One region of the Clostridium saccharobutylicum DSM 13864 genome, then DNA from elsewhere that is predicted to be linked to it. Evidence: a T-box and tRNA genes for the amino acid it is inferred to sense, from the RefSeq annotation. Region 1 holds a T-box; the other regions hold tRNA genes.
The links. The T-box of region 1 lies ahead of serS (serine--tRNA ligase). A T-box ahead of a tRNA ligase gene usually reads a tRNA of that ligase, here a tRNA-Ser.
Positions count from the first base shown of each region.

Region 1 (3,647 bases):
AGGACAATTTATATTAAAATGAGCAACATTAACTTAATTTTATTGAAAAATCTAAATTATGAAATGAATAGTTTAAAATTTTATTTTTATAACTTTCCATATAATAAAATAAAGAAATATATATGTTAAAAATTGAATTCTAAATTAAAGTTATGTACAGTATCACTAAGTAATGAATAAATCATATTGTACCATATATATAACACTAAACTTTGCTTAGCACAATATATTTTTTGATACTTTCAAACATTATCGTAATATTTTGATTTATCATAATTTCGTCAATAATAACAAATTTACTTCACCATGTCTACTTTATAATAAACTTGTTATACTTTGTACTCTTTAAAACATTGATATCACTATAGTTTGCACTTCAGAATTTTTATACTTTTCTAAATATAAAAAAGCATCTAATAAAATATTAGATGCTTTGGCGGAGAATCCGGGATTTGAACCCGGGCGCCAGTTACCCGACCTACGCCCTTAGCAGGGGCGCCTCTTCAGCCACTTGAGTAATTCTCCATGTGCCTTCTATCTTTATTTTTAGATAAAAAAAATGGCGGAAAGATAGGGATTCGAACCCTAGGTACGCTTACACGCACGCCGGTTTTCAAGACCGGTGCCTTAAACCAACTCGACCATCTTTCCACGTCTTACGACAAGATTTATTATAGCAAGCAATTATTATTATGTCAACACTTTTAAATAAAATTATTTTAATAAATGATTTTATTTATTAATGTTTAAATACAGTAGAAATTTTGACATCATAATTAAAGATAAAATGTATAAAAACTAAAAATTTGCATAGCTTCGTTTCATTTATACATATATTAATATACAAATAACTTATTTCTCTTCTTATTATGTTTTATTAAAAAGAAGTATGAATTTATAATGTAAAAATAACTTATTCATACTTCCTTTTAATGCTTTATTACATATTATATCTTTTTAATAACAAACTATCTTATTTCATCACAATTCATATATCTTCTTAAAACTTCTGGGATTTCTACACTGCCATCTTCTCTTTGATAGTTTTCTAATATAGCTGCAACTGTTCTACCTATCGCAACTCCTGATCCATTTAATGTATGAACAAATTGTGGTTTATTTTTTGGAGTTTCTCTATATTTAATATTAGCTCTTCTTGCTTGGAAATCTTCAAAATTTGAACAACTTGAAATTTCTACATATCTATTATAACTTGGCATCCAAACTTCTATATCATATTTTAAAGCTGCAGTAAATCCTAAATCACCTTTACATATTCTAACTATTCTATAAGGCAAACCTAATCCTTGTAATACAGATTCAGCATCAGTAACAAGTTTATCTAATTCATTATAAGAATCTTCTGGCTTACAAAATTTAACCAATTCGACCTTATTAAATTGATGTTGTCTAACAAGACCTCTTGTATCTCTTCCAGCAGAACCCGCTTCTGCTCTAAAACAAGCTGAATATGCAGCATGCTTAATTGGTAAGTCTGCTCCAGCAAGTACTTCATTTCTGTACATGTTAGTTACAGGAACTTCTGCTGTAGGAATTAAGAAATATCCATTGTTTTCAACTTTAAATGCATCTTCTTCAAACTTAGGTAATTGACCTGTTCCTGTCATACTATCTCTATTAACCATGTATGGTGGTAATATTTCAGTATATCCATTCTCACATGTATGCTTATCTAAGAAATAAGAAATTATCATTCTTTCCAATCTAGCTCCTAATCCCTTATACACAGTAAATCTAGATCCAGCTACCTTTCCACCTCTTTCAAAGTCTAAAATGTTTAAGTCAGTTCCTAGATCCCAATGTGCTTTTGGTTCAAAACTAAATTTAGTTGGCTCTCCCCATCTTTTTATTTCAATATTATCCTCATCTGTTTCACCATCTGGAACTTCTGGATTTGGTATATTAGGTATTCTTAACATAATATATTTTATTCTTTCATCTATTTCTGTTACCCTAACATCAAATTGCTTAATTTCATCTCCTAATTCTCTCATTTCAGTCATTATTGAAGTAACATCTTCTCCTGCTTTCTTAAGCTTAGGAATTTCAGCTGAAGCTTGATTTCTTTTATTTTTTAGTGTTTCAACTTCTACTAATATTTTTCTTCTTTCTTCATCTAATTGTATTATTTCATCAATAACCTTAGCATCAAAATCTTCCCCTCTATTTGATAAAGCTTTCTTAATTTCTTCTGGATTGTTTCTTATTCTTTTTAAATCTAACATGTAATTTATCCTCCTAAAATAAAAATATATTTTTCAATAAAAAAAGAGTCCTTCTTCCCATACAAGGGACGAAGAACTCCGCGTTGCCACCCTAATTGATAGTATTAAAAATACTATCCACTTAACTATTTAACGATATATACCGTACTACTCATCGCAGTCCCTCAGAGGTGGATTCATAATCTACAATTATCAGTTTACACCTAACCACTGACTCTCTAAAAATCATAATATTATTACTATTCTCATCACAGGTTTTTATATTAACTTAAATTTAATATATTACAAAACACCTATATTTGTCAATATATATGTGTTACAAAAAATAATTTATACTCAAATAATGTAACACTAACTTAACTTTCCTTAGAAATTTTAATTTATATATACATCAAAGCATATAAAAAATATCAATCAATCCTTCTTGTACAAACAATATCTATACCTGTATTCATTATATTCTTACAAATGATATCTCCGATATCAATAGGAGTACTTATATATATTCTACTAAGAACTTTGGAAAACTCCCTCCATAACTCCTTTTCTATAGGCTTAGTACTTTTTACAGATGCAACTTTGTTATTTAAATCACCCTTTATTCTAACCAAACTTGTAAAAATATCTTTATTGCTCATTTTAATTTCCTCCTAGTTAGATTTCATTAAATTCTTTAATTCTGCTAACTAATACCTTTGAATCCATCGAATCATATACTATGCTTAAAGGACTTTCATTCATTTCTCTAGCTAAAATTTTTATAATTTTCATTTTACAATAAGAACCATTACAGCTACCTAGACCTATTCCTGTACGTCTTTTAACTCCTTCTACAGTTCTTGCACCAAGTGGCCTTCTAATACAATCTATGATTTCACCTTCTGTAACATTATTACAACTACATATTATGTTTCCATACCTTGAATCTAAAGCAATTATCTCATTTCTTTGTTCTTTAGACATATTCTTAAATGTATACATTTCCCTATTCTTATCAACATAGTCTCTCTTCTTAGTTATATTCATATTAGTTTTTAATGATTCTTCAATCTTTTCAGCAATAGCAGGTGCAATTGTTATCTTACTATAATGACTTCCAGTAACTTTTATATATCCATCTTGAATCTTATTATCATCAATTAACGTATTACCTTTACTGTATGTTTCAGTAAAAATATTCATAACTACTTCCTTTTTTACATCCTGTAAAATACTCTTAGATAATTGTAATCCATCCTCTAAACTTAAAAAATCATATCCCTTTATCCCAATTAAATTTTCTTTTGATGCTGTTGGTATATTTATTACAAAAGCATCTTCATCTATATCATTAATAATTACACTATTAATGTAATTATCTAAATTTTCATTAAATAAAATATAATTCATTTTTTTATTTAT
Region 1 is NC_022571.1:16,446-20,092, reverse strand. Features, by position in the region: tRNA gene CLSA_RS00095 (tRNA-Ser) at 435-525, opposite strand; tRNA gene CLSA_RS00090 (tRNA-Ser) at 561-651, opposite strand; gene serS (serine--tRNA ligase) at 969-2,246, opposite strand; T-box leader at 2,308-2,507, opposite strand; gene CLSA_RS00080 (DUF1667 domain-containing protein) at 2,657-2,884, opposite strand; gene CLSA_RS00075 (NAD(P)/FAD-dependent oxidoreductase) at 2,901-3,647, opposite strand, start outside.

Region 2 (3,647 bases), 150 kb from region 1:
CCTTCATTTTTTATTCTTTCATTAACTTTAGATAACTGCTCAGAACTCAAAGTTATCCCCATAGCCTTTACTTTATATTTTTTAGCTGCAGTAATAATCAATTCACCCCAGCCACAGCCTATATCTAATAAGGTTTCACCCTCTTTTAAATCTAATTTCTTAATAATATGTTCTACTTTGTTTTTTTGAGCTTGAGTTAGTGAATCATTTGCAGATTTAAAGTAACCACAAGAATATGTCATGGTATCATCTAACCATAATTTATAAAAGTCATTTCCAATATCATAATGAAATTCAATATTCTTTTTACTATTCTTAATATTATTTGTAGCCATCTTTAGTAAATTTGCATATTTATCACTATTGCTTAAAAAACTCTCTTTATTATTATATAAAGATTCTATAACTTTTTGAACGCTTCCCTCGATATCTATTTTTTTGGTCATATATGCTTCACCAAAAGTTAATGAAGGATCCTTAATAATATCAGCTTTAGGAATAGGTTCATTAAAAATTATTTTAAATTGGCTTTCTCCTTGTCCATAAACTTCTGAACTACCATCCCAAAGTTTTAGTTCAAAGGTATCTGAAAATAAATTTTTAAATAATGTTTTGTAAAATATTTTGTCAATAATCATGACATTCATCTCCCATTTTTATTTAATTAACAAATCTAAAAATTAGATTAAATTTAACGATTTACTTTATTAGCTTCATTACTATTTCACATAGCTTTACATTTTGAACGCAGTTTACCATTTATATATTTCTTTTAAATGTTATTCTCTTTACTTTTTGATAAATAATTGAATAATTGATTATAATTTTTTTCTACTAATGGTTGTCTGTTTTTTGAATTCTCAATTTTATTATTATGTATGTCCATATTTTTTTTAAAGTTTTCTAATGTATCAATAATAGCAGTTTTAAATAGTGGAATAGAATCAATTATTCTCTTTATTCCATATATATATTCATCATCACTAAGAGTAAAACATTGAAATAATCCAGAAGTTAATCTTCCATCAGAGAACATATATATGTATCTATCACGCATTTCATCAGATAAATCAACTTCAATTTTATGCTTATATAATCTAAATATAATATCTCCATTTTTTATAAACACAGGAAATATACTAGAAAAAAGCGCCACTATATTGTTTTGTTCATCAACTACACCCGAAAAATCATTTTCATTAAGTCTCGCTACAATTTCATCTGTAAATATACAGTTTTTTATTTCCTTGCCCAATTTTGATTTTAATCTTTGTTCTCTTTCTTCAATTAATAAATTATCAATAGAATTAAATAATCTATTAATCGGACTTATATTTTTTTTTGAATTCTCTTTATTAGTAATCATAATAATTCCTCCATAAATAATTTAATTAAAACTTAATCTTTAATGATTTCAAAGAATATCATTAGACCAACTCAAATAGTAATAAATAAAAATGACATACACGATATTAACCTTTCGCATATGTCTTCAATAATTTCAGTTTTAACTATATCAAAAACAAAGTTAAAAAATAAAATTAACTCTAAAAATATTTCCGGTACAGATAATGTTAAAAAGCAATTGTATTATTATTCCTAAAAAATATGCTATTAAAATAATAATTACTTATTTAAAATATTTCAAAGGTCACTTATTCCGTAAAAATCGCCGACATAGTGGTCATACCAGTTAGTGCTAATATATCACATATTTTCTAATAATTCAACAAATGAATTCATAACAACATTTCCTTTTCTGTTACTTTCCTAATGTTTTTTTCCATTAACTTCATTTTCCATGCATTTATGTTAATCAGTAGTGTTTCCGCTTTAACATACATTTATATTAATATATTTTCATATAAAAAAATTTATGCCATAAAAAACTCAAATAGACCTCAACACAATTTCTTGCTTGCAATTTTTTATTAAAATAACTATTGAGCATAAGATTATATTAGGTAAAATATTAAAACATAAAAAGTGCTACAATCCTTAGTAATATAAGGTTTAAAGCGCTAAACTCAAATAAATATTTTGGCGGAGAGAAAGGGATTTGAACCCCCGGTACCCTAGTTTGAGTACAATGATTTTCGAGACCATCGCTTTAAACCACTCAGCCATCTCTCCATATAATTTTTCAATTCATTTATTTTACATATATTACACAAATAAACACACAAGATAATTATACACCTTATTAAATCAAACAAAAAGCACTTTTACTATTAATATCATACTTCTATTTACCATATCCTCAATTTATAATTATATAATTCATATCAATCTTAAAGTTATCAAGTTTATTACATTAAATATTATTGTTTTCTTCTTTTGTCGAAAAATTCAACTAATAAATCAGAACATTCATCATCATATGTCCATTTAACATTAACAAAAGAATTTAACCTTCTGTTATCAAGAATATTAATTGTTGAACCACAAGCTCCCATATCTTTATTAAAAGTTCCTATGTATAATTTAGATATTCTACTTTGAACAATAGCACTAGCACACATCGGGCAAGGTTCAAGTGTTACATACATTTCGGTACCATTGAGTCTCCAATCGCCAAGAAACTTCGATGCTTTTCTTATTGCTAAAATTTCAGCATGTGCTGTAGTATCATTTAATGTTTCTTTTAAGTTATGAGCTTTTGCTATAACTACACCATCTTTTACAATGACAGCCCCTACTGGAATTTCTCCTTTTTCCATTGCTAAAATTGCTTGTTTCTTAGCAATTTCCATGAAATCTATCATATTTAATCTCCTTATCGTTATATTAAAATTTCTTAAATATTATTTCACATATATCTTACTACCTAAATTATATTATCTAAATAAAATTTTAAGTTTATATAAAAAATTAAAACTAAAATTTATATCTTACAACAAAAAAAGATCACTGAAAAATGTATACAGTAATCTTTTTATCTTATATATTAATCCTAACACTTCAATCATTATTTTTTAATTAATATACTAATATCCATTTATTTTATTTTTCCTCTTCAACATTAGTAAATATTCTAACTTTTTTAATTCTGTTTTTCTCTATCTTCTCTGCAATAAATTTTGTTTTATTTATCGCAACTTCTTCCTGCTCTTCTGGCATTCTACCAAGCTCTCCAATCATAAATCCGCCAACAGAATCAAATTCTTCAGAATCTATATCGACCCCAATTAATTCACTAATCTCATGTAATTTCACACTTCCTTCAACTACATATTCGTTATCCCTTATAACTTGAACAGACTTCTTCTCTTCATCATATTCGTCTTCAATTTCTCCAACTATCTCTTCTACTAAGTCTTCAATTGTGACTATTCCAACAGTTCCACCATATTCATCTAATACAACTGCAATATGATTTCTTGATTTTTTCATTTCTTTAAACAATTCTACAATTTTCTTAAATTCAAATGTATAGAATGGTTCTCTAATATATTTATTTACATTAAAGTTTTCCCTTGCATTTTCAACCATAGCAAGATCTTTAACATTTAAAAATCCTATAATATTATCTATAGTTTGATTATAAACAGGAATTCTAGAGAATTGCTCATTCTTTATTACTTCCATTACTTCATCATAAGTTGCTTCTTCATCAATAGAAATAATATCCACTCTTTGAACCATTA
Region 2 is NC_022571.1:4,970,114-4,973,760, forward strand. Features, by position in the region: gene CLSA_RS21255 (SAM-dependent methyltransferase) at 1-638, opposite strand, end outside; gene CLSA_RS21260 (hypothetical protein) at 773-1,366, opposite strand; tRNA gene CLSA_RS21265 (tRNA-Ser) at 2,042-2,133, opposite strand; gene CLSA_RS21270 (nucleoside deaminase) at 2,322-2,765, opposite strand; gene CLSA_RS21275 (HlyC/CorC family transporter) at 3,004-3,647, opposite strand, start outside.
Region 2: it encodes a tRNA-Ser, which carries the amino acid that the T-box ahead of serS (serine--tRNA ligase) is inferred to sense. The anticodon was not compared.

Region 3 (3,647 bases), 160 kb from region 1:
CCCATAATCTTCAAGCATTCTTAATTGTTTTGTTAACGTAGCTTGTGTAATATTATCCATTTTCCTCTGAAGTTCTCCATACCTCAAAGTCCCCTCACTCAAATGATAAATTATCAATATAGACCATTTACCTGAGAATACTTTTTGAGCTGTAAAGTATGGACATTTTCCAAATAACTCATTATTATCTTCCATCATTTATCTCCTTCCTTTAGTATATATTTGATACTAACAAAAGTAAATAATCGTACTTGTTATTATTTTTGTACATGTTATCATTTATGTATAATTAAATTTTAACACACGCACATGAAAGGAGCAATAAATATGGATAAAGCTTTAGAATTCTTAAAAGATTGTGGTACTTTTTACCTAGCAACTAATGAAGGTGATCAACCAAGGGTAAGACCATTTGGTGCTGTCTTTGAATATGAACACAAATTATATATCGTAACAAACAATACTAAAAAATGTTTCAAACAAATGCTTCAAAATCCAAAAGTTGAAATCAGTGGGATGAACAAAAAAGGTCAATGGATTCGTCTTAGTGGTGAGGTAGCAAACGATGATAGACGTGAAGTAAAAGAACTTGCACTTGAAACTATTCCAGTTTTAAAATCTATGTATAACATTAATGATGGTATTTTTGCTGTTCTTTATTTTACAAAAGGTACTGCCACTATTTCTTCATTTACAGGAGAACCTGAAACATTCTCATTATAATAATAAAAAACATAACTTAAAATTATGATATAATAATCAAAAATCAAATGCCTGCTTCATAAAAGGTATTTGATTTCTTTGATGAGTTCATAATAAAATTCATCAAAGAAGTATATCTATTGTAATCGTAAATAAACTTTGAATGGAGAAAAGCATATATGATAAAATTTATTAAAGAAATATTTAGTTTTGAAAACTTTAAAAAAGCGATGCTATATAGTTTATCTAGTCGACCAAATCTTACTACAGATGACTATAAAAATTTAACTAATATTCTTAAAAATATGGATCAAAAAGACATAAATCAAGAAAAACATATAAAAAAAACTGCATAGCTTTAGCACCGTTTGGAGATTAATAATATGAGTAATATAATAAGCAAAGAGAAGGTATTATAATTTTTATTTACAAAGATTATAATACCTTCTCTTTGCTTGTTATAGGATTGCATAGATAAACAACTTATACTATAGTTAACCAAAATAAAAGTCATGCATTTGTTTTGGTTACTAAAAACTATCGTCTATACAGTCGCTTTGTTAGTCAATTTAACACTTTTCATTCATTAATATATCAAATAGATATATTTTTTCAAAAAAATAACACACACTAGCTATTTTTTCATAGCTAAGCGTGTGCTCTCTTATACCGTGCGTAAGTGACACTATAAGTATTTCGTAGTTGGCGGAGAGAAGGGGATTTGAACCCCTGATAGAGTTGCCCCTATACACGCTTTCCAGGCGTGCTCCTTCGACCACTCGGACATCTCTCCATAATTTATTTCTAACTTTATGCTTTTCTATAATATCATATAAGTTTTTTTAATTCAACTTAATATTTATGCTTATAAAAGAAAATAAGGGCATTTCATAAATGAAATTCCCTTACTTTCTTATCCTATTGATTTTTGTCCTATATTGTTAATCCTATTGAAGAATAACCTATTTTATTCGAAAAATTCTAATCAATCTTATTAAAGATTTAAATTGAACCATGCACCTCGCTTCGTTATTAGTTCTCCATACGTTACTTTTGCAGTTAGCTCAGACCAGATTGATCCACGGCACACGAAAGTGACCACTTATCGCTGCTTCCTTCCGGACCTGACGAGGTTCATGGGCTTCCGTTGCGTGGGACCCAGTCATCAACACCACTTACAAAAGTCAGACTATAGATCGCTAATACCTAAGCGAGGAATTAAATCCTGCTATAGCGGATTGCAGGTTACAGGGCACCGCTAACTCCCCATCTAGCATGGCAATGGTGGAATGAAGAGGGATTGAACCTCCATAACTTTTCACTCTTGTGAAAAAGTCTAGTCCCCAGTGGACATCAGACCATATTATTCATTGCTCATTAGTCTTTAATAAAATGCATACTTTTATAGTAATACTATATATATCACTATACTTTGTAAATTAAATATCACTTATTAATAACATATTTGAAATATGTTATTAAGGATACTTGTTAATAATAACATATACGTCTTCTAAATTCAAGATTATTCTACAGTAAAATTATTTAAATTATAGTGGTTAAAATTCAATACATTACCACCACCTAATTACTCTTGAATAAATTACACATATTATAAGTTTTACTTTTTAAATTCCATAACTTGTACTAACTAGTTTTTATACTCAATCAAAGATAATATCTAAAACATATAAATTTACTTTTATATTATTTGTTTTTTTATTAATAATATTCATACTAACTATTATAATTTATAGTACATATAATAATATAAATTTTTATTATTTTTCTTAAACAGCAATAAATTGTACTTAAGACAAGAAAAAGCGTATATAAAATTTATTTAATAAATTTTATATACGCTATTATAATATGTTTTAATAATTAAAATATTAAAATAAAAAGACTCATTTATTAACTAACATAATTTTAATAACATATTATATATATTTGTTTTTTATTGATTAATATTCAAATTATGAAATAAGTGGTGATACAAATAAAATTAATGATAAAGTTATAATAAATATAACTGTTGCCCAAGATATGATATTTTGCGTTTTATTATTAACATACTTACCCATTATTCTTTTATCATTAATCAAAATTATCATGAATGTTAATATAATTGGAGATAGCATTCCAGCTATTTCTTGACTTATAAGTATAATTTGCATAAGTGATATTCCAGGAATAAGTATAAATAAAGCACCTATTACAATTATACCAGTATATATACTAAAGAATGCTGGTGAATCCTTATAATCATTATCAACACCACTTTCCCATCCAAATGCTTCACATATTGCATAAGATGTTGAAAGCGGAATAACAGCTGTAGCAAGGACTGATGCCCCAAATAATCCAGCACCAAAAAGTATGTATGCCCATTCCCCTGCTAATGGCTTTAAAGACATTGCTGCTTCCTGTGCAGAACCTATAGTTATACCTGCTTTATAAAGTGTTGCTGCTGTACAAACAATTATAAAAAATGCTACTGCATTTCCCCAAAATGCTCCTAAATAAACATCAAGTTTTTCATACTTATACTCAGATATACTTAATTTTTTATCTACTATTGATGATTGCAAATAAAATTGCATATATGGAGTAATTGTTGTACCAATCATTCCTATAAATGTTAAAATAAAACCTGTATTAAACTCAATTGTTGGAGTGGCCATAGATCTAGCAACAACTCCCCAATCGGGTTTAGTCAAAAATGCTGAAATAATATAAGTAAAAAATACAAATGTAAATAGCAAGAATATATTTTCTACCTTTTTATAAGATCCCTTCATTATTAAAAACCAAATTGCTATAGATGCAATAGGTATTGATATATATTTATTTACATTAAAAAGTTCTAAACTTGCTGCAATACCTGCAAAATCACCAAAGACAACTCCCATATTAGCAATTAAAAGAATAGCCATTGCAAAAAA
Region 3 is NC_022571.1:4,962,437-4,966,083, forward strand. Features, by position in the region: gene CLSA_RS21225 (winged helix-turn-helix transcriptional regulator) at 1-195, opposite strand, end outside; gene CLSA_RS21230 (pyridoxamine 5'-phosphate oxidase family protein) at 328-723, shown strand; gene CLSA_RS23545 (hypothetical protein) at 882-1,058, shown strand; tRNA gene CLSA_RS21235 (tRNA-Ser) at 1,406-1,495, opposite strand; RNA gene ffs (signal recognition particle sRNA large type) at 1,715-1,981, opposite strand; gene CLSA_RS21240 (Nramp family divalent metal transporter) at 2,679-3,647, opposite strand, start outside.
Region 3: it encodes a tRNA-Ser, which carries the amino acid that the T-box ahead of serS (serine--tRNA ligase) is inferred to sense. The anticodon was not compared.